DNA from 3 places in the Mesorhizobium sp. M0676 genome. Region 2 is predicted to be linked to each of the others. Evidence: predicted binding sites of a transcription regulator. Region 2 holds the regulator's gene; each other region holds the start of a gene.
What was found. The regulator PhoB, encoded in region 2, activates phosphate uptake and scavenging genes when phosphate is short. The targets are predictions, from matches to a motif close to TGTCATNNANCTGTCAT.
Positions count from the first base shown of each region.

Region 1: the regulator PhoB is predicted to act here: its motif matches at 6,103-6,119, upstream of NKI35_RS18705 (LTA synthase family protein).
Region 3: the regulator PhoB is predicted to act here: its motif matches at 4,328-4,344, upstream of NKI35_RS19880 (esterase-like activity of phytase family protein).

Region 1 covers NZ_JAMYPU010000016.1:39,134-46,749, reverse strand. The annotation lists gene NKI35_RS18735 (YicC/YloC family endoribonuclease) at 1-671, opposite strand, end outside; gene mltG (endolytic transglycosylase MltG) at 934-2,190, opposite strand; gene fabF (beta-ketoacyl-ACP synthase II) at 2,392-3,654, opposite strand; gene NKI35_RS18720 (acyl carrier protein) at 3,689-3,925, opposite strand; gene fabG (3-oxoacyl-[acyl-carrier-protein] reductase) at 4,147-4,884, opposite strand; gene fabD (ACP S-malonyltransferase) at 4,945-5,892, opposite strand; gene NKI35_RS18705 (LTA synthase family protein) at 6,170-7,616, shown strand, end outside.
Region 2 covers NZ_JAMYPU010000015.1:86,413-94,028, reverse strand. The annotation lists gene NKI35_RS18230 (sugar ABC transporter permease) at 1-398, opposite strand, end outside; gene xylF (D-xylose ABC transporter substrate-binding protein) at 543-1,583, opposite strand; gene NKI35_RS18220 (ROK family transcriptional regulator) at 1,849-3,084, shown strand; gene phoB (phosphate regulon transcriptional regulator PhoB) at 3,115-3,804, opposite strand; gene phoU (phosphate signaling complex protein PhoU) at 3,821-4,525, opposite strand; gene pstB (phosphate ABC transporter ATP-binding protein PstB) at 4,566-5,390, opposite strand; gene pstA (phosphate ABC transporter permease PstA) at 5,408-6,724, opposite strand; gene pstC (phosphate ABC transporter permease subunit PstC) at 6,721-7,616, opposite strand, start outside.
Region 3 covers NZ_JAMYPU010000017.1:130,257-137,872, reverse strand. The annotation lists gene NKI35_RS19900 (substrate-binding domain-containing protein) at 1-1,006, opposite strand, end outside; gene NKI35_RS19895 (sugar phosphate isomerase/epimerase family protein) at 1,123-2,031, opposite strand; gene NKI35_RS19890 (Gfo/Idh/MocA family protein) at 2,028-3,059, opposite strand; gene NKI35_RS19885 (LacI family DNA-binding transcriptional regulator) at 3,254-4,279, shown strand; gene NKI35_RS19880 (esterase-like activity of phytase family protein) at 4,441-5,916, shown strand; gene NKI35_RS19875 (L,D-transpeptidase) at 5,995-6,783, opposite strand; gene NKI35_RS19870 (MATE family efflux transporter) at 6,982-7,616, shown strand, end outside.

The sequences.
Region 1 (7,616 bases), on a different contig from region 2:
CGGATATCGGCCTTGGTGGCCAGGAACGCCGCTTCCATGTGCAGCCGGCCGGCATCGAGATTGGCCGACGCATCCATCAGCAGCCGCACCTGTTCGGCGATCCGCTCGCGGATCGCCGCCGGTTCGCGCGACGGGTCGGCCTCGGCTTGAAGCGTCAGCGCCTCAATGGCGTCGATATGGCCGGAAAGCAGCGAACGCAGCGCTTCGCCCTCGCTCTGGCGTGCCTGCTCGAGACCTGTAAGCGCCGTTTCCAGCGCCGACAGGATTGACGCGTCGAGTGCTGCCCGCACCTCCTCGGTTTCGCTGGTTTCAGGGATATCGAGCACGCCGCGCAGAGAAAGCAGACCGTCGGCAGTTGCCGGACCAACACCGAACTGGTCCTGCAGCCGCTTGGCCAAGCCCGCCAGATCCCTGAGGAAGGCTTCGTTGACCACCGGCTGCGCCTGCTGGCCGGCGGCGCGGCCGACGGTCAGCGTCGCCTGGAAATTGCCACGCGAAAAGCGCTTCTGCAGCGTCTGCCGCACAGTCGGTTCGAGCCGCTCGAAACCTTGCGGCAACCGCAACCTGACCTCGACGCTCTTGCCGTTGACCGACTTGACCTCCCAGGCGATCGAGGCGCCGTCATGTTCGGCAACAGTGCGTGCAAATCCGGTCATGCTCTGCAAATTCATGATGCGGCTCGTGTCTCCCTGATGGTCCGATTCTACAAATCGCGCATGCGTTCGATATCACGGGCGGCGCGAATGTCAGAATCGCAATACCGGCAAGATGTTGATTTCCGCTGTCGTTTCGATCTCGCAGGGCTGAAATCGAGAAGCAGAGGCACCCGAGCAAGACCGAAAACGCTTCGAACCCCGCTGTTCGTTCAAAGCAGCAGCGCGTCCGCCTCTGTCCGCATCGCTTAAGGTCGATCCGTCTGAAAGCGCCGGCCTGCTATTGGGCGGCACCCCTATCGCCGGCATCACCGCTGTCACCGGCGGCATCGCCACTTGCGTCACCGTTGTCGTTGCCATCCGCCGGTGCATCGGTCTGGCCCGGAGTCTTGGCGCCCTTGGCGGCGTCTTCAGCCTGCTTCTTCTGCAGTGCCCGGTAGCGGGCAACGTTCTCATTGTGCTCGGCAAGCGTGGTGGCAAAGACGTGGCCGCCGGTGCCGTCGGCGACGAAATAGAGATCATCGGTCTTCGACGGGTTGGCGACGGCTTCGAGCGCGGCGCGGCCGGGATTGGCGATCGGCGTCGGCGGCAGGCCGTTGATCAGATAGGTGTTGTAAGGCGTCTGTTTCTGGATGTCAGACTGATAAATCGGCCGGTCGGCGGGTTTGCCCTTGCCGCCGAACAGGCCGTAGATGATGGTCGGATCGGATTGCAGCCGCATGCCCTTGGCCAGACGGTTGAGGAAGACGGCGGCAACGCGCGAGCGCTCGTCGCCCCGGCCGGTTTCCTTTTCGACGATGGAGGCCAAGGTGACGAAGTCGTCGACATTGGCCAGAGGCAGGTCGGGCGCGCGCCGCTGCCAGACCTCGTCGACCAGCTTCTTCTGGTCGGCGAGCAGCTTGTCGACCATCTGTTGGCGCGTGGCGCCGCGGGTAAAGCGCAGCGTGTCGGTGGCGAGGCTGCCCTCAGCCGGCTTGGCGGCCGGCATGTCGCCGGTCAGCGCATCCTGCTCGGCGATGCGCTGCAGCGCCTGCTCGACCGTCAGGCCCTCGGGAATGGTCAGCGAATACATCACCGACTTGCCGCTCTTCAGAAGCTCCATGATGTCGCGCATGGAGGCGCGCGGCTTTATCTCGTATTCGCCTGCCTTCAGCGCTGAATCATTGCCATAGACCCGCACGGCGATGCGGAAGATGCGGGCATCGCTGATCAGCCCACGCCGTTCGAGCTGGTCGGCAATATCCTGGACGCCGGTGCTCGGCTTGACCAGGAAGGTGTCGCCGGCCACCGACGGGCCCGGTTCGTTGAATGCCTGCTTGCCGAAATAGAGCGAAACGCCGGCGGCGAGGATCATCAACATCACCGCGGAGATGACGAAGTTCATGAACACGACGACTTGGCTGCGCGAGGCGCGCGAGCGCTTTGGTGGTGGTGTGCCGGCTTCCGGGCGCAAAGCTTCGGCCGCGGTCTTCGGCACGATCGGGCCGGTCTGCTGGTTTTGTCCGAATTGTCCGCTGCCGCCCGGATTGGTGTTCATTAGCGCCCTACCATCTGATCTCTTAGAGCGACCATGCGCCCGATTGGACGCACAGCGTGCCCTAACATTTCAAGCCTACGCATCGTGCTTTTAAAAAAGCGCCTTCGGTTTCAGGCCGATGCGACGAATCCCCAGCGGCAGAGTAGGCTTGAATATGGCAAAATTGACGACAGACCGCTGGCGCGCCGGTCGATACCGCAATCAGCCTGTATAACGCTGGAATACCAGCGAAGCGTTGGTGCCGCCGAAGCCGAAGGAGTTGGACAGCGCCACGTCGACCTGGCGATGCCGTGGCGTGTTCGGAACAAGATCGATCGCGGTTTCGCGTTCCGGGTTGTCAAGATTGATGGTGGCTGGCGCGATGTTGTCTCTGATAGCGAGGATCGAAAAGATCGCCTCGGCGGCGCCCGCGGCACCCAGGAGATGGCCGATCGACGACTTGGTCGACGACATCGAGATTTTCGAGGCGGCGTTGCCGACCAGCCGCTCGACGGCGCCGAGTTCGATCGTGTCGGCCATGGTCGAGGTGCCGTGCGCGTTGATGTAGTCGACGTCGGCGGGCGTCAGCTTGGCCCGGTTCAGCGCCGCCGTCATGCAGCGGAAGGCGCCGTCGCCGTCTTCGGCCGGTGCGGTGATGTGATAGGCATCGCCGGTCAGGCCGTAGCCGGTGACCTCGGCATAGATCTTGGCGCCGCGCGCCTTGGCGTGTTCGAGTTCTTCCAGCACCACGACGCCGGCGCCCTCGCCCATGACGAAGCCGTCACGGTCGCGGTCATAGGGACGCGAGGCCTTCTCAGGCGTGTCGTTGCGGTCGGTGGACAGTGCCCGGCAAGCAGCGAAGCCGGCAAGCGATAGTCTGGTCACCGGCGATTCCGCGCCGCCGGCCAGCATCACGTCGGCATCGCCGAAGATGATCAGCCGGGCGGCATCGCCAATGGCGTGCGCGCCGGTCGAGCAGGCGGTGACGACGGCGTGGTTGGGGCCTTTCAGCCCATGCCGGATCGATACCTGGCCAGATACCAGGTTGATAATGTTGCCGGGAATGAAGAATGGACTGATACGGCGCGGTCCGCGCTCTTTCAGGATGATAGCGTTCTCGGCGATGCCCTCGAGGCCGCCAATGCCGGAGCCGATCATGACGCCGGTGGCGCAGCGCTCGGCTTCGGTGCTGGGCTCCCAGCCGGAATCCTTCAGCGCTTCGTCGGCGGCCGCAATCCCGTAAAGGATGAAGTCGCCGATCTTGCGCAGTTCCTTGGGCTCGAGCACGGCTTCGGGATTGAGCGTGCCGTTGGTGCCGTCACCGCGAGGAATGACGTGGGCGATCTTGCAGGCAAGATCTTCCACTTCGAACTCGGTGACGCGCTTGGCGGCGCTGCGGCCGGTCAGAAGTTCCTTCCAGCTGTGCTCGAAGCCCATGCCGAACGGCGAAACCAGGCCAAGGCCCGTGACGACGACACGCCTCATCGCAGGTCCTCCCCGGTGATGACTGCGGATAGTGTCAGGCCGAAGCCTTGTCGATGTACTTCACGGCATCGCCGACGGTCAGGATGGTCTCGGCCGCATCGTCCGGAATCTCGACGCCGAACTCTTCTTCGAAGGCCATGACGAGTTCGACCGTGTCGAGGCTGTCCGCGCCCAGATCATCGATGAAGCTCGCCTGCTCCGTCACCTTGTCGGCATCGACGCCAAGATGTTCGATGACGATCTTCTTGACGCGCTCTGCGGTGTCACTCATTTGGGGCATCCTCGTCTTTTGTTTGTCTGTCTTCGTTAGCGGGCAGAATGCCGCTAATCAAGCTGAAAGATGGTCCTGCCGGAAACGCAACGATGCCGGACCGGTTTTTGCCCGAACCGCCGGGTTGCGGGCCGCATTACACGAAAAATGGCCGAGGTCCAAGGCGAAATGGTCTCTTTTCACAAGCCGGCCATGTCTTCTTATCACCCGGCAATATCCTGTCAGATCATGGCCATGCCACCGTTGACATGGATGGTCTGGCCGGTGACGTAGGCTGCCTCGTTGGAGGCGAGATAGGCGACGGCCGACGCCACTTCAACACTCGTGCCCATGCGGCGCGTCGGGATCGCGGCCATTATCGCGTCTTTCTGCTTGTCGTTGAGCTTGTCGGTCATGGCCGATTCGATAAAGCCCGGGGCGACGCAGTTGACGGTGATGTTGCGGGTGGCGATCTCCTGCGCCAGCGACTTGGAAAAGCCGATCATGCCGGCCTTGGAGGCGCAATAATTGGTCTGGCCAGGATTGCCGGTGACGCCGACCACCGAGGTGATGTTGATGATGCGGCCATGGCGGCGGCGCATCATCGGATGGGTCAGCTCGCGGGTCAGCCGGAACACGGCGGTGAGGTTCACCTCCAGCACGCTGTCCCAATCCGCGTCCGCCATGCGCACGAACAGGCCGTCCTTGGTGATGCCGGCATTGTTGACCAGTATGTCGACGCCTTCGAGTTCGGCTTCGGCCTTCTGGCCAAGCGCCTTGACCTCGTCACGGTCGGCAAGATTGGCCGGGAACAGCTTTACCCGGTCGCCGAGTTCGCCGGCCAGGGTCTCCAGTTTCTCGACGCGGGTGCCGTGCAAGCCGACAATGGCGCCTTGCGCATGCAGCACCCGGGCAATCGCCTCGCCAATGCCGCCCGATGCGCCGGTGACGAGCGCCTTGCGGCCGGTCAGTTCGAACATTTTCGTCTCCTGATCTTAAGAGAACACCCTTCCCACGGGAGGGGTTGAATCGCCAGTGGATTATGCAAGCGCGGCCAGCGCCGCCTCGACATCGGCCGGCGTGCCGACGGCCGATGTGGCGATGTCGCGGCTGATCCGCCGCGCCAGGCCGGAAAGCACCTTGCCGGCGCCGATCTCAAAGAGCGTGGCGACGCCATTGGCGCCGAACCACTCCACCGTTTCGCGCCAGCGCACGCGGCCGGTGATCTGCTCGACCAGGCGGCGCGCGATCTCGTCGGGGTCGCTGGTCGGGACTACAGTGACGTTGGAGACGACGGGCACCACCGGTGCATTCTTGGTCACGCCGGCCAGCGCCTCGCGCATGACATCGGCCGCCGGCGCCATCAGCGCCGAATGGAAGGGTGCGGAGACCTGCAGCATCAGCGCCCGCTTGGCGCCCTTTTCGGTGCACAGTTTCGCGGCGAGTTCCACCGCCGCCCTGGCGCCGGAGATCACCAGCTGGCCGCCGCCATTGTCGTTGGCGATCTGGCAGACCTTGCCGGATCCCGTTGCGGCCTCGGTGCAAGCGGCTTCGACGTCGGGCTGTTCCAGTCCGATGATCGCCGCCATGGCGCCCTCGCCGGCCGGCACCGCCGCCTGCATGGCGTTGCCGCGGATGCGCAGCAGCCGGGCGGCATCGGCGACCGAAACGAAACCGGCCGCGGCAAGGGCGGAATATTCGCCGAGCGAATGACCGGCAACGTAGGCAACCTTGTCCTTCAGCGAAAAGCCGCGCGCTTCCAGCGAGCGGATTCCCGCCAGCGAGACCGCCATCAGCGCCGGCTGGGCATTGGCAGTCAGGGTCAGCGCCTCTTCCGGGCCTTCCCAGATCAGTTTCGACAGCTTTTCGCCCAGCGCATCATCGACTTCCTCGAACACCCTGCGTGCCTCGGGGAAGGCGTCGGCGAGGTCCTTGCCCATGCCGACAGCCTGGCTGCCCTGTCCCGGAAAGGTGAATGCGACGGCCATTTGGGCGCTCTCCAGCGGCTGATTTTTCCTGCCTGTGACGCAAGGCGGACCGCCAAGTCAAGCCCGAAGGCGGCATTTCGGCTCTCGCTTGAACCGGAGCTGACCTCGAGTCCCTGTTCCCAAAGGCTTTTTGCCGATCACACCTGATGAAAACCGCTCACGAATCGTTTGCTGGCTCTTCTTATTTTCGCCACAGGCGCTAGCTTTTGCATGACAGTTCTATGACAGAACGGTGGCGCGAGTGGAAATGCGCGTTGCTTGGGCCGGGGGAAGAGACGTGGCTAGGATCAGGAAGGGCGCGACCGTACCCGCGCCACAGTTCTTGGAAGACGATCCGTCCACCGGCTACCTGCCGGGGCGCAGATGGCCGGTCATCCGCTACGGTCTGGTCACGCTGCTTGCCTCCGCCATCCTGGTGTTCGCCATCGAATGGATCGTGCGCGGCGACTTCTTCGGCACGGTCGACTTCTTCCTGCAGCCATTCAAGCCGGGCTGGACCACCATCATTGTCTTTGCATTGGTGCTGATGGGACTGGACGCCGTGCTTGGCCGCAGTCACCAGAGCCTGATGATCGTGGCGCCGCTGACGCTGGCGCTGGCCTTTGTCGGGCATCAGAAGTCGCATTATCTCGGCGATCCGCTCTACCCAACCGATTTTCTTTATTCGCGCCAGATCATGGCACTGATGCCGCTCCTGGTGCGCGAACGGCCCTGGACGGCGCTCGCCATGGCGGTCGGCATCGTCGCCGGCCTGTCGCTGCTGATCTATGGCTGGCGGTTGTGGCGCCGCAAGGTTCCGATCCTCAGCCGCAAAGGGCGGCTGGCGCGGCTGACGCTGGCAGTGCCGCTGCTCGCCTTCTTCGTCTCAATCATGGACTACGCCACCTTCTCGTGGACCCGCGACCGGCTGCAGATCATCCCGATCATGTGGGACCAGAAGGAGAACTACGCCTCCAACGGGTTTGCGCTGGCCTTCGCGCTCAACGTGCCGATGGCGCATGTCTCGGCGCCGGCGGGCTATTCCGACAAGGCGATCGACGCGATCGACAGGCCTGCTGTGGCGGCCTCGGTACCGGATGAGAAACCCGACATCATCGTGGTGATGAGCGAATCTTTCTGGGATCCGACCAAGCTGCCCGGCGTCACAATCACGCCTGACCCGATCCCCAATGTGAGGGCGCTGCGTTCCGGCTATATGTTTTCGCCGGAATTCGGCGGCATGACCGCCAACATCGAATTCGAGGCGCTGACCGGCTTTTCCAATGCCTTCCTGCCGGCGGGCTCGATCCCCTACCAGCAATATGTGCGCACGCCGACGCCGTCGCTGGCGACCTTCCTGAAAAGCGAGGGCTACCGGGCGCGCGCCATCCATCCGGGCACCAACTGGTTCTGGAACAGGGGCGCCGTCTATGCCGATTTCGGCTTCAACGATTTCCGCTCGGAAGAGACGCTGCCGCCACTGGAAAAGCGCGGGCCGCTGGCTTCCGATGCCTCGATGACCGACGAGATCATCGCAGAGGCCGACGCCAGCGAGCGGCCGGTGTTCTTCTTCGCCGTCAGCCTGCAGAACCACGGTCCCTACGAGCCGTACCGCTATTACAATCCGACCCACAAGGTCGCGGCGCCGATCAGCACATGGGCGCGGGAATCGCTGCTCAGCTATGCCGAAGGCTCCGCCGATGCCGATCGCGGCCTCGAGCGGCTGATCGAATGGGCGAAGAAGC
Region 2 (7,616 bases):
ACGCCGGCGGCAAGCGCGACGACCCAGAGCCAGGGGTTTCCAAGCTGGAAGCCGATGACGCGAATCAGGAATTCGGCCTGTGCCACGCCCATGATCATGCCGATCACGCCTTCGACGGAGCCCACCGAAAGGTCGATGTTGCGCATGACGATGACCAGTACCATGCCGGTAGCCATGATCGCGACCGAGGACGTCTGCACCGACAGGTTCCAAAGATTGCGCGGCGTCAGGAAAAGCCCGCCCGACAGGATATGTATGCCGACCCAGATGACCAGCAGCGCGCCGACCATGCCGAGCATGCGCGTGTCGAGCTCGGTCGCCTTCAGGAACCGGGCGACCGCGCCGAGTTCAGACGCTCGTGCCGTATCGGCCTGCGGATTTGAGGTCGTGTCGGTCATGATGTCCTCCAGCGGCTTGCCGTCTGGCGCGGATGCCGGACCACAGCCTAGAAGTTTGCCGCCGATGGCGGAAACACACAATTCTCGTAGAGAAAACGCCGCGGCTTGACCGCCGCGGCGCCTCATTTCTTCAAGTCGTCGAGATCAGTTGCAAGCCGCGACGCTGCCTGCGGCGACGCCTGTGCAGACTTCGTCCTTCTTGATCCAGCCGGCGTCGATGACGACGTTGAGGTTGTCCTTGGTGATCGCGACGGGGGTCAGGAACAGCGACTTGACGGTGTTGCCGCCAGGCGTGGTGAAGTCCTTGGCGCCGGCAATGTCGCCCGTCTTCTTGCCATCGGCGAGCTGCGAGGCGATCTCGGCGGCGTTCTTGCCGAGTTCGCGCGCGTCCTTCCACACCGACACCGTCTGCGTGCCGAGTGCGATGCGGTTCAGAGCGGCATGGTCGCCATCCTGGCCCGAGACCGGAACCGTTCCGGCGAGGCCCTGCGCCGTCAGCGCGGCGACAACGCCGCCGGCGGTGCCGTCATTCGCCGCAACCACGGCATCGACTTTGTTGTCGTTGGCGGTCAGGAACTGTTCCATGTTCGTCTGGGCGTTGGCCGGCAGCCAGCCATCGGTATAGGCCTCGCCGACATTCTTGATCTTGCCCGAGTCGATGGCTTCCTTGAGCACTTCCATCGAGCCCGAGAACAGGAAATCGGCATTCGGATCCGAGCCAGAGCCCTTAATGAAGACATAGTTGCCTTCGGGCTTCGCCTTGAACACTTCGCGGGCCTGCATGCGGCCGACTTCCTTGTTGTCGAAGGTCAGGTAAAAGACGTCCTTGTTCTCGATCAGGCGGTCATAGCCGACGACCGGAATGCCTTCGTCCAGCGCCTTCTGCACCGCCGGGCCGATGGCCGAGGCGTCCTGCGCCAGGATGATCAGAGAGTTGGCGCCCTGCGAGATCAGGCTTTCGACGTCGGTCAGCTGCTTGCCGGGATTGGACTGCGCGTCGGCGGAAATGTACTTGTCGCCGGCAGCCTCGATCGCCGTTTTCATCGCAGCCTCGTCGGTCTTCCAGCGCTCTTCCTGGAAGTTCGACCACGACACGCCGATGACCTTGTCCTTCGCCTGCGCGACCGACATCAGCGCCAGCGACATGGCGACACCCGCCAGCATGGCGGCTGCAAATCTGTTCATCATAATCCTCCCTGCGCCGCGTGCGGCGCGACAAAACTGGCCCGAGGGCCGGCACACAGAGGCCCTATTTTTCGAGCCTCGAAAAAATACTGGTTCAATGATAAGGCGCTGTCAACATCGATTCTGATGGATTCTGATGGCCCTTGCCGATTTTTTTCGAGGTCCGCAATAAACAATGACAGGGCTGCCGGCGTCTGCCAATATTTGGCTGGTGCCGTCGAACGCCTTCACTATCATGAGGCGCGAGGAGGCCGGGAGGAAACAAATGTCGGTTGGAATCCGCCACGACGATCTGCGCCGTCGCAACCGTGCCATGGTGATTTCGGCCGTGCGCCGGGCCGGCCAGCCGTCGCGGACCGAGATTGCGGCGACCACCGGCCTCAGCCACTCGACCATATCGGCAATCTCGTCTGATCTGATTGAAGAAGGCATCCTGATTGAAGGCAAACCTGGCGAGACAGGCGCACTGAAACGCGGCCGGCCGCAGGTCGGCCTTGGCCTCAACCCGGAAGCGGCGGCGGTGATGACCGTCGTGCTGTCGCTCAATTTCCTGTCCGTCACCGTCATCGACTATGCCGGCCACGTCGTCGCCGAGGAACAGCGCCGGCTGGACACGCTGACCAAGCCGCGCGACGAGCTGATTGGCGAATGCGTAGCAATCGTCCGGCGGCGGCTTGAGGATCCCGACCTCGATGTCCAGAGCATCGCCCGCATTGCCATGGGCATCCAGGGCATCACCGATTCGCAGGCGCGCGCCATGCTGTGGTCGCCAATCACGCCACTGACCGACATTGCCTTCGCCGACATGTTGGAAGCGGAATTCGGCATTCCGGCCACCATGGAGAACGACTGCAACATGATGGCGGTGGCGCTGCAATGGCGCCAGCCCGAGCGCTACCGCGACAATTTTATCGCCATCCTCTTGTCGCACGGCATCGGCATGGGACTGGTGCTGAAAGGCGAACTGTTCACCGGCACCCATTCCTCGGGCGGCGAGTTCGGCCACATGATCCACCGTCCGGGCGGCGCGCTCTGCCGCTGCGGGCGGCGCGGCTGCGTCGAGGCCTATGCCGGAAACTACGCCATCTGGCGCAGCGCCAAAATGATGAGCGAAGATGCCGAGCCGGTCGATGTCGGCGACGCTGATATGCGCGCACTCGCCGCGCGCGCCCGCGAAACCGATGGCCCGGAGCGCGAAGCCTATCGCAGGGCCGGCGAGGCGCTCGGCTTCGGCCTCGGCAGCCTGTTTGCACTGATCGATCCGGCACCCGTCGCCATGGTCGGCGTCAGCGCCGCCGCCTTCGACTTGATCGAACCGGCATTGCGCGAAGCGATCGCCCAGACCGCCGGCGGCCAGCACTCGAAATCGATCTCCTTCGACACCGAGCCCAACGAGCTGCCGCTGATCCGCGAAGGCTGTGCCATGCGCGCGCTCGGCTTCGTCGATCAGGAGATTTTCGCGCCGGGCATTCAGGCCAAATCCGGCAAGCATGTCGCCTGAATGGCCGGCAACGGCGCGACGCGCAGCATCCTAGTCTTCCCTGATCGCGTAGCCAGCGCCGCGAATGGTACGGATGACATCCGGCATGCGGCCGTTGTTGACCGCTTTGCGTAAGCGCCCGACATGGACGTCAACGGTTCGCTCGTCGATATAGATCGTCTCGCCCCAGACATTGTCGAGCAGTTGGCTGCGCGAGAACACGCGGCCGGGATGGCGCATCATGAATTCGAGCAGCCGGAACTCGGTCGGTCCGAGCCTGATCTCGCTCTTCTTGCGGTAGACACGGTGCGACTCGCGGTCGAGCACGATGTCGCCGACCTTGAGCACGCTGGACAGCACTTCCGGCTTGGCCCGGCGCAGCAGCGCCTTCACTCGCGCCATGAACTCCGGCGTCGAGAATGGCTTGACCAGATAGTCGTCGGCGCCGGTGGACAGGCCGCGCACGCGATCGCTTTCCTCACCGCGCGCGGTCAGCATGATGATCGGCAGCCGCTCGGTTTCGGGCCGCACTCTAAGCCGCCGGCAGAGCTCGATGCCGGAAACAGCGGGCACCATCCAGTCGAGCACCAGGAGATCGGGCACGTTTTCCTGCAGGCGGATCTCGGCCTCGTCGCCGCGTGTCACCACCTCGACGTGATAGCCTTCGGATTCGAGGTTGTAGCGGAGGAGCACGCCTAGCGGTTCCTCGTCCTCCACGACCATGATGCGTGGCGCGATCATCGGCAGTTCACCCTCATCAGGCCGGCATGGCCATCGCCGTCTCGTCCTGCTTCGGACGATTGGCGGGCAGTTGCTGGCCGGTCAGCACATAATACGCATTTTCGGCGATGTTGGTGACATGATCGCCGATGCGCTCAAGATTCTTGGCGCAGAACAAGAGATGCGTGCAGGCGGTGATGTTGCGAGGGTCTTCCATCATGTAGGTCAAGAGCTCACGAAACACGGACGTGTATTTGACGTCGATGCGCTCGTCGTCATTCCTGAGTTTTGCAAGCGCTGCCGCATCGGTGGCGGCATATTCCTCGACGACGCCTTGCACCTGGATCAGCACCAGCTGCGCCATGGCGTCGATGGAGTGCGACAGGTCGCGCGGCGTGACACTGAGGCCCACGGTGCCGACGCGCTTGGCGATGTTCTTGGCGAGATCGCCGATGCGCTCGAGGTCGCCGGCCATGCGGATCGAGCCGACCACGGCGCGCAGATCGTTGGCCATCGGCTGGCGCTTGGCGATCAGCGTGATGGCGCGGTCGTCCAGTTCGCGCTGGCGCGCATCCATGATGGCGTCGTCGGAAACGACACGCTGTGCCAGCGCATTGTCCGAATTGAGCAGCGCCCTGGTCGAGCCGCTGAGCATCGAGCCTGCCAGATCGCCCATGTCGCGGATCAGCTTGCTGATCTGCCCGAGCTCTTCATCGAAGGAGGCGACGGTATGTTCACCCATGATCTTGGTCCTCGTGCCTGAAATTCACCCGCCGGAAGGTTCAGCCGAAGCGGCCGGTAATGTAATCCTGGGTGCGCTTGTCGTCGGGGTTGGTGAACATCTTGTCGGTTGCGCCCTCCTCGACGAGATAGCCGAGATGGAACATCGCCGTGCGCTGCGACACGCGCGCCGCCTGCTGCATCGAGTGGGTGACGATGACGATCGTGTAGTTCTGGCGCAGCTCGTCTATCAGCTCCTCGACACGGGCGGTGGCGATCGGATCAAGCGCCGAGCAGGGCTCATCCATCAGGATCACTTCCGGCGACACGGCGATGGCGCGCGCGATGCACAGGCGCTGCTGCTGGCCGCCGGACAGGCCGGTGCCGGGCTCCTGCAGGCGGTCCTTGACCTCGTTCCAGATCGCAGCCTTCTTCAGGCTCTGCTCGACGATCTGGTCCATGTCGGACTTGCGCTTGGCCAGCCCATGGATGCGCGGGCCGTAGGCGACGTTCTCGTAGATCGACTTCGGGAACGGGTTGGGTTTCTGGAACACCATGCCGACGCGGGCGCGCAGTTCGACGACATCGATGTTCTTGTCGTAGATGTCGTCTTCATCGAGCGTGATCTTGCCGGTCACCCGCGCCGAATCGATGGTGTCGTTCATGCGGTTGAGGCAGCGCAGGAAGGTCGACTTGCCGCAGCCGGACGGGCCGATCAGCGCCGTCACCTGGTTCTGGCGGACGTCGAGATTGACGTCGAACAACGCCTGCTTCTCGCCGTAGAAGACGCCGACCTTGTCGCCGCGCATCTTGATGACTTCGTTCGACTTGGCGTTCATTTTGTCGCCCACTGCATTCTCAAGGGACTGTTCGGTCATGATGTTCATACCAAATTGCCTTTTTTCTACCAGCGCCGCTCGAACCGGCGCCGGAGCACGATCGCGGTGATGTTCATGGCCATGAGGAAGACGAGCAGGATGATGATGGCGCCGGACATGCGCTCGACAAAAGCGCGCTCAGCCTCGTTTGCCCACATATAGATCTGAACCGGCAGCGCGGTCGCCGGATCGAAAGGCGTCGTCGGATAATCGGCGACGAAAGCGACCATGCCGATCAAGAGCAGCGGTGCTGTCTCGCCGAGCGCACGCGCCAGGCCGATGATGGTGCCGGTAAGGATGCCTGGGGCGGCAAGCGGCAGGATGTGATGGAACACCATCTGCATCTTGGAGGCGCCGAGGCCGAGCGCCGCCGAGCGGATCGACGGCGGCACCGCGGCGAGGGCGGCGCGCGTGGCGATGATGATGGTCGGCAGCGTCATCAAGGTCAGCACCAGGCCGCCGACGAAGGAAGCCGAGCGCGGCATGCCGAGGAAGTTGATGAACACGGCAAGGCCAAGCAGACCGAAGACGATCGACGGCACCGCCGCGAGATTGTTGATGTTGACTTCGATCAGGTCCGTAAAGCGGTTCTTCTTGGCGAACTCCTCCAGATAGATCGAGGCGGCGACGCCGATCGGCAGCGCCAGCAAAAGCACGATCACCATCATGTAGAACGAACCGATGATGGCCACGCCCATGCCCGACGTCTCGGGCCGGCTGGAGGCGCCATAGCTGAACAGGCCGGTGTTGAAATGCTCGGCCATCGCGCCTTCGGCTTTGAGCTTGTTCATCCAGTCGATCTGCTGGTTGGACACCTTGCGGCGCGCTTCATCGACGCCGAGGTCGATCTGGCCCTTGAAGGCCGAGTCGAGATTGGCGGCGGCCAGGATGTCGACGTCACGCGTCGTGCCGATCACCGACGGATCGGCGGAGACGATGTCGCGCAGCTGGACGCGGGCGCCTTCCGACAGGAAGCCCTTGAGCTTCAGCATCATCGGCTTGTTGGCCGGATCGATGCCGAGCTTGGCCACCAGCGCGTTTTCGGCGAGCTTGGGATAGTTCGCCTTGATCAGCACGGTAGGGTCGGTCGCGCGCTTGCCGGAGGGATCGATCACCTTCTCGTCGAAGGTGACCGGCAGCGTCACCGTCGTCTGCCAGAAGGCGGTGTAGCCTTTCGAGACGATGGTGATCAACATGATGGCCAGGAACGCCAGGCCCACCGAGATCGCAATCACGCCATAGATGCGGAACCGGCGTTCGGCGGCATAGCGCGCCTTCAGCCCGATGTCGCGGCGCGGACGCGCGACGGCACCCGCCATCGTGTCCAGGGGGATGTCGGTCATTCGTACTGCTCCCGGTACTTGCGCACGATGTAGAGGGCGACGATGTTCATCACCAGCGTCAGCGCGAACAGCGTCAGGCCGAGCGCGAAGGCGACCAGCGTCTGCGGCGAGTTGAACTCGAGATCGCCGGTCAGCTGGTTGACAATCTTAACGGTGATGGTCGTCATCGCCTCGAACGGATTGGCCGTCAGATTGGCGGCGACGCCCGCCGCCAGCACGACGATCATAGTCTCGCCGATGGCGCGCGACGCCGTCAACAGGATGGCGCCGACGATGCCGGGCAGTGCCGCCGGCAGGATCACCCGCTTGATCGTCTCGGAGCGCGTGGCGCCGAGGCCGAGCGAGCCGTCACGCATTGCGCGCGGCACCGCGGTGATGATGTCGTCGGACAAAGAGGACACGACCGGGATCAGCATGACGCCCATCACCAGACCGGCGGTGAAGATGCTCTGGCCCTGGATGAAGGGCGAGCCGCCGGTGAGTGCCGCCGACAGGTCGCGCAAGAACGGTCCGAGCGTGACAACGGCGAAGATGCCGTAGACGATGGTCGGAATGCCGGCCAGCAGTTCCAACGCCGGCTTGACCACCGAGCGCACACCGCGCGAGGCATATTCGGACATGTAGACCGCCGACATCAGCCCGACCGGCACTGCCACCAGAAGGGCGACGGCGGCGATGTAGAGCGTGCCGGCAAGAAGCGGGATCAGGCCGAACTGACCCTGGCTGCCGCCGGAACCGGCGGCGGCGAAACGCGGATCCCACACCGTGCCGAAGAAGAAGCTCATCGGCGACACGCTCTCGAAGAAGGTGATCGTCTGGAACAGCATCGACAGCACGATGCCGACCGTGGTCAGGATGGCGATGGTCGAGGCCGCAAGCAGCCCCCACAGCA
Region 3 (7,616 bases), on a different contig from region 2:
GCGCCTGCTTGGCGAGCTCGGCGACGATCTCGTAATTCTGCGGCGTGACGAAACCGGCACCGGTGTCGACATTCATCGGCGCCAGGCCCAGCACCACCTGCTGGCAAAGGCTGAGGATCGGCAGATAGCCTTGCAGAAACGGCTGCTGATCGGCCGTCAGCTGCACCCAGCCGCCCTTGAACGCCTCGACAATCTGCGGGCTGGTGTCGAAGCCGAAGTTGAAGATGTCGCCGGGCTTGCGCCCCGCCGCCTGCATGTAGGTGGCGACGTTGCCCAGCATCTGGCCGCCGGGATAGCCGACCGCCTTAACATCGGGATTGTTGAGCAGGGCCGCGGTGATCACCGGGATCGCCAAATTGGGGTCGGACGCCCATTCGCCGCTCGGCGGCGACGACAGCTGGATGACCTCGACGCCGGCTTCCTTGAGTGCTGCCACCGTGCCGCGCTCGCGCGCGCCGCGGGCCTCGTTCTCGAACGGACCGATCATGATTGCCTTGTCGCCGGACTTGAGATTGCCGAGCTTGAACGCTTCAGCGCCGAGCGCGCGGCCCTGCTGCTCCTGCTGGGCGCCGACATAGCCGCCGCCGAACGCAGCCACCACCGTCGGCACCGGCACGTTCTGGTACATCATCTTGATGCCGTCCTTGTGCGCCTGTTCGGCCAGCGGCATGATCGCGGCGTCGCCGGGATGGCCCATCATGGCAATGCCGTTGGGCTTCACGGCGACGGCCTCGCGCAATTGCTGAACCATCTTCTCGACGTCCCACTGCGAGAAGATGTAGTCGACCTTGGGTCCGAGATCGGACGCCGCCTGCTTGGCGCCATTGTAGACGATGGTGCCGAAAGCGTCGCCCTCGGCGCCGCCGACGAAAAAGCGGATGTGGACATCCTTGCACCACTGGGCGTCGAGCGCCTGCGCCGGCAGAGTGGAGATGGCAGCGCACAGCGCCGTGGCGGCGGCCACGACGGTCGAGCGCAGAAGTGTCGTTCTCATTGCGATGCTCATGCACGTTCCTCCCTTTTGTCCTCGGCGAGCCGAGGGGTTTCGTCGTTCGCTTTTCGGCAGTGCTTGTCGGCAGTGCTTGGCAATCTGTCAGGCCGGCTCCTCCCCCCGGCCCTCGGTCACGCCGGGTTCGGCAGGTAGGTCGCTCCTCCCCGGCATTGCTTGAGGTATTCCAGCCCGCGCACCTGGCCTGTGATTTCGAGATCGCCGCGATAGACCGGGTCATGCCAGCCCTCGATGTCGATGGCGCCCTTGTAACCGGCCAGCCGCAACTCGCTGATCACCCGCGTCCAGTCGCTGTCGCCAAACCCGGGTGTGCGCATCTGCACGAAGGGCAGCTTGCCGAACACGCCGTGCTCGCGGATGACATCCCAGCGCACCGTCGCGTCCTTGCCATGGACATGGAAGATGCGCGGCGCCCATTTGCGGATCTGCGGCATCGGATCGATGAGGTAGACCAGCTGATGGCAGGGCTCCCATTCCAGGCCGAGATTCTCGTCGGGCAATTCGTTGAACATCAGCTCCCAGGCGTCCGGATTGTGGGCGATGTTCCAGTCACCGGCCGCCCAGTTGCCGTCCATGGCGCAATTTTCGAAGGCAATGCGCACGCCCTTGTCGGCGGCGCGTTTGGCCAGCGGCCCCCAGACCTCACGGAAGCGCGGCAGGCTGTCGGTCAGCTTCTTGCCGCGCAGGCGGCCGGTGAAGCCGCTGACCGTCGAGGCGCCGAACAGATGCGCATTGTCGATCACCGTTTCCCAGGCCGCGAGCACGCCGCGATCGACCTCGCCATCCTCCAGCGGATTGCCGAACACACCGATCGACGACACGACGACATCGGCATCGCCGATCGCCTCGCGGATCTCGCCGGCGAGCCGCGGCAAATCCTTGCCGCCCAGCGTCTGCCAGAAGAAGGGCTGGATGCTCTCGAAGCCGAGCGGCAGAATCTCTTTGATGTAGGCGGCCGGGTCTTCGAGATTGGCCCGCACCATGGTGCCGATCCGGATGTCGAGAAGCGGGTTTGGCATCATGATGCTTCCTGTGTGATTGCGACGCGCCGTCCGGTCTCGGCGCTTTCGATGGCGCCGAAAACCATGGCCAGGCTTTTGATGTTGTCGCTCCCACGCGTCTCCGGCTCGCTGCCGGTCTCGATGGCGTGGATGAAATCCTTGATGATGCCGAGATGGCCGCCGACGCGGTCGGCGGGATCGAGCGGCGGTACTGTGATGGGCTGGGTCAGGTCGAACAGGCCGTCGCGGACCGACAACACAACCTCTGCCTTCAGCCCGTCCTCGCCGTCCCAGAGCAGGCTGCCGTGCTCGGCTACGATGCGCCATGTGCTCTCCCAACTGGTGCGGAAGCCCGCCGCGCACCAGGAGCCTGCATAGGTGAAGCGCTTGCCGCCGCCGAGATCGAAGATAGCGCTGGCCGACGAGCCCTGCCGGTACCAGGAATTGGCCGGCTCCCATTCCTGGCAATAGACGCCGGCGGGATCGCCTGCGACCATGTAGCGGGCGGCGTCGAATGTGTGGATCGCCATGTCGAGCAAAAGCACATGCGCCATCTCCTCGCGAAAGCCGCCGAAATGCGGCGCGACGAAGAAGTCGGCATGGATGCTGGTCGGCTTGCCGATGGCGCCGGAGTCGAGAAAGCGCCTGATGCGCCGGACATTGGCGACGTAGCGGCGGTTCTGCACCACGGCATGAACGCGCCCTGCCTGGCGCGCCGCGTCGACAATGGCGCGGGCATTTTCCGGAGTATCGGCGAGCGGCTTTTCGGTGAGCAGATGGCAATGATGGGCAAAGGCAGAATAGGCGACGTCGCGGCGGGCGGCGGGAACCACGACATCGAACACCGCTTGCGGTTTGGTCTGGTCGAGAACCTGATCGAGTCTGGTGCCGATGACGACGCTATCGAGCCCGTATTCGCGTGCCCTCGCCCGCGCCCGTTCGGCGTCGAGATCGACAAGGCCGACAATGGCAAGCCCGTCGATCTGCCTCGCGGCATCGAGCCAGGCCTTGCTCATCGCACCACAGCCGACGAGGACGGCATTCATCATCCGGCATTCCTCCCGTCCGGTCCCTCCAGACCGAATGTAACGGCATTTCCGGCATCACCGTAAACGTTTTTCCGTAAACGTTTACGAGAACACACCCGATGGCCTAGAATGTCAATCGGCTGTCAGCGAAAATCATCCCGAAGCCTTGGCCTGGGCGGCAGCCGGTGCTAGCCAAGACAGGGGGAGAACTGTCCTTGGCGTCCAGCATCCATGACCTCGCGCGTCACCTGAACATTTCGATCGGCACCGTGTCGCGGGCGTTGAACGGCCGCGCCGACGTCAATGCCGACACCCGCCAGCGCGTGCTCGCCGCCGCCAAGCAATTGAACTATTCGCCCAACCAGTCCGGCCGCAGCCTGCGGCAAGGCACCACCCATTCGATCGCCTTCATGCTGCAGCCGCATCCGGGCGACCAGCAATATGGCGAACCGTTCTTCATCCCGTTCCTGATCGGTCTGCAGGGCCGGCTGGCCGAGGATGACCTGGATCTGATGGTCGTCATGGGCGAGCCCGGCCAATATCAGCAGGAGAGGCTGCGCCGCGTGGTTGAGACGCGCCGGGCCGACGCGGTCGTGTTGGCCAATACACGGCGGGAAGACGATCGGATCGACTATCTCAGCAAGGCCGGCTTTCCCTTCGCCACGCTTGGGCGAAGTCAATCCGGCGACGACACCTATCCTTCGCTCGATATCGATTTCGAGAGGGCGGGTGATGAAGCCGTCGACCGGCTGGTCGCGCGCGGCCACCGCCGGATTGCCGCCATCCGCCCTTCGCTTGATCTCAACTTCGGCTACCTGTTCCTCGACGGCTACCGCAAGGCGCTGGAGCGGCATGGCATCGAAGTCGACCCCGGCCTGATCGCCGACGGCTTCATCAACGAGGCAGGCGGCTACCAGGTGACGCCGCGCGTGATGCTCTCCAAGGACCGGCCCACAGCCATCATCTTCAACAATGACGCAATGGCGCTCGGCGGCTGCAAGGCACTGGCCGAGATGGGCATCAGGCCCGGCCACGACATCGCGGTGATCGTCATCGTCGACACGCCGCTCTGCCGCTACTTTTCACCGGCGCTGACCGCCTTCCGCCCGGCGCTGGAGCCGATGGGAAGGCGGTTGGCCGAAATGCTGCTGGCCTCGCTTCCCGCCTTTGCCGGCCCGGAAGGTCCGCGCATCATCCGCGAAGTTTGGCCGCTGGAGTTGATCGCGCGCGACAGCGATTGATAGTGCGTCTCTCCCTTCTCCCACAAGGGAGAAGGAAGAGGCCCGCTCTGTCACGCAAGTATCATGTTCGCGTCCTAGACCGCTTTGCGAGAGGGCGACATCGTCGATGCGATGCGGTGGCCCCTTTGCGCCGCTCAAGGCTTGTCACAAAGAGGATCTCCATGAAAATCTCGCACCGAACCGTGTCGCTCGGCGCCGCGCTGGCGCTGTTTACCGCCCTGACCCCTGCCCTTGCCGACAGCACCGCCACCGTTGGCGGCTTCGTCAACAAGGGCCTGGTCGGCGTCGGCCGCATTCCGGCCGATCAGAAGGACAAGTTCGGCGAGACCTTCGGCTCCGGCTCCGGCATGTCGATCGACGCCGCAAGCTGGAACCGTGGCGCGGACGGCTACAAGGGCTCGCTCTGGTTGCTGCCCGACCGCGGCTACAATGTCGTCGGCACCACCGACTACCGGCCGCGCCTCAACACTATTCATATCGAATTCACGCCGACCGCACTGGGCGCCACGCCCACCGCCGGCCAGGAACGGACCGGCGTCAAGGCGACGCTAGCCGATTCCCTGCTGCTCACCGACGACAAGGGCGCAGACGCCACCGGTCTCGATCCGCTCAACGGCGTGCGCGCGGCCAATGGCGACCTGCCGATCCTGCCCGAGGCCAATGGCAAGCTGGCGCTCGACAATGAGGCGATCGCGCGGCTGCCCGACGGCACCATGTTCATCTCTGACGAATACGGCCCCAACATCTACCGCTTCTCGGCCGACGGCCATCTGTTGTCGGCAACGCAGCCGCCCGCCGCTTTGGTGCCGATGCGCAAGGGCGCGCCGAACTTCGCCTCCGACAATCCGGGCCCCGGTGCAGCCGAACCCGATCCGAAGGATCCCGAAACCGGCCGCCAGAACAATCAAGGCCTCGAAGGCATGGCGCTGACGCCGGACGGCAAGTCGCTGATCACTGTGCTGCAGTCGGCGCCCCGCCAGGATGGCGGCGATTCGCCCGCGACGCGCCAGAACACCCGCGCGCTGGTCTACGACGCCTCCGACCCGGCCCATCTCAAGCTGGTGCATGAATATGCCGTGCCGCTGCCGGTGTTCAAGGACGCCAAGGACAAGACCAAGGTCGCCGCGCAGAGCGAAATCGTGGCGCTGTCCGACAAGACCTTCCTGATGCTGGCGCGCGACAGCGGAAACGGCCAGGGGGTGAAGGGCGATACTTCGCTGCTGCGCCAGATTTTCGTCGTCGACGTCTCTGGCGCCACCGACATTGCCGGCGGCGCCTTCGATGCCGCCGACAAGCCGCTGGCGCCCAAGGGCGTGCTCGACCCCTCGGTGACCCCGGCCAAGCTGACGCCGTTCATTGACATCAACGACAACAAGGAACTCGGCCGTTTCGGCCTGCATGACGGCAAGCCGAACGACAAGAACAATCTGTCGGAGAAGTGGGAAGCGATGTCGGTGGTCAGCGTTCTCGATCCGGCGCTGCCCGACGACTATTTCCTGTTCGTCGGCAACGATAACGACTTTCTCACCCAGGACGGTTTTCAGGTCGGCGCGCCCTACAAGGCCGAAGACGGCGCCGATGTCGATACCATGTTCCTGGTCTATCAGGTCACGCTTCCGGGCCTCGCCAAGAAGTAGCCATATACGGAAAGGCGGACGCGCCCGGCGCGTCCGCCTTTAACCGTCTGTCGGCGATCAGCGATGCCGTGAAGGCACCTATTTCAAAATCTCCGCATCCCTTGGCACGCCGGCATCGATCGGCTCGGCGGTCCGGCTCGACACAGCCATGATCTTGCCCGCGGCCGACAGGTTCGGGCGCACATAGACCTGGGCTACGCCGTTGACCCGGCTGTAGAGGTCGATGATGTCCTGGTTCATGAAGCGCACGCAGCCCGACGACGCGTTCTTGCCGATGGAATCCCATTCCGGCGTGCCGTGCAGCCGGTACATCGTGTCCTTGCCGTCGCGGAACAGATAGAGCGCGCGCGCGCCGAGCGGGCTCTGCGGTCCGGGCGGCATGCCGTCCTTGTATTTCGCCAGTTCCGGCCGGCGCTGGATCATTTCCGGCGGCGGCGTCCACACCGGCCATTTCTTGCGCGCCTGGATCACGGCGCTGCCGGTCCAGCCAAACCCGGCCTTGCCGAGGCTTACGCCATAGCGCATTGCCTTGCCGCCATCGCGCACCAGATAGAGAAAATGCTCGGATGTATCGACGACGATCGTGCCGGGTTTTTCGCCGGTCGGATCGTCCACGATCTGGCGCACGAACTTCGGATCGAGCTTGGCCACGGGGATTGCCGGCAATGAAAAGCCCTCATCGACGCGCGCCGAATACATGGTGGCGGCATCGCCCAGAGCCGGTTCGGGCGCCGGAGCGGGCGTTGGCGGCACCACGACGTCGGTCGTGGTGCAGGCTGAAAGCGCCATGGAAGCGGCACCCAAAGCGGATATTCCAAGAAACGCGCGCCGGTTCAGGCGCTCGGAAAAAAGCGGATTGTCGGACATGATCCCCCCAGCCTATTCATCATATCCAACAGGATATGCGACCCCACGCGGCGACGACCCATATCCCATTCCGGATGTTTTGAGAACTGATTAGCGTGAAGCCGCCAGGTGGCATGTTCCAATGCCGCATCGACCTTGTCCGTTAAATCGGCGATCATTGCCGGGCGGACTTTGAGATGAACCTTCGCCGAACAGCCCATGGACGAAAAAATACTACCGCGCCGGCGCACCGGCGATCTCACCAGCGGCCCAATCCCTCGCACGCTGCTGTTGTTCGCGCTTCCGGTGCTCGGTTCCAATGTGCTGCAGTCGCTCAACGGTTCGATCAACGCCGTCTGGGTCGGCCGCTTCCTCGGTGAATCGGCGCTGACGGCGACCTCAAACGCCAATCTGGTGCTGTTCCTGATTCTTGGCACCGTGTTCGGCATCGGCATGGCCGCCACCATCCTGGTGGCGCAATCGGTCGGCGCCCGCGACCTGCCCGAGGCGCGGCGCATCGTCGGCACCAGCGCCAGCTTCTTCTTCCTCGTCTCGGCTATCTTCGCCGTCTGCGGCTGGATCTGGGTCGACGCTATCCTCAACACACTGGGCACCCCGCCCGATGCGCTGCCGCTGGCGCGCTCCTATCTGCGCATCATCTTCGTCGCCGTGCCGATGATGAATCTTCTGTCCTTCGTCATGACGGTGCTGCGCGGTGCGGGTGATTCGCGCACGCCATTTTTCTTCATGGCGCTCGCCGTCGTGCTCGACATCATCCTCAATCCGCTGCTCATTCGCGGAATCGGCCCCTTCCCCGAGCTCGGCATCGCCGGCTCCGCCACCTCGACGCTGAT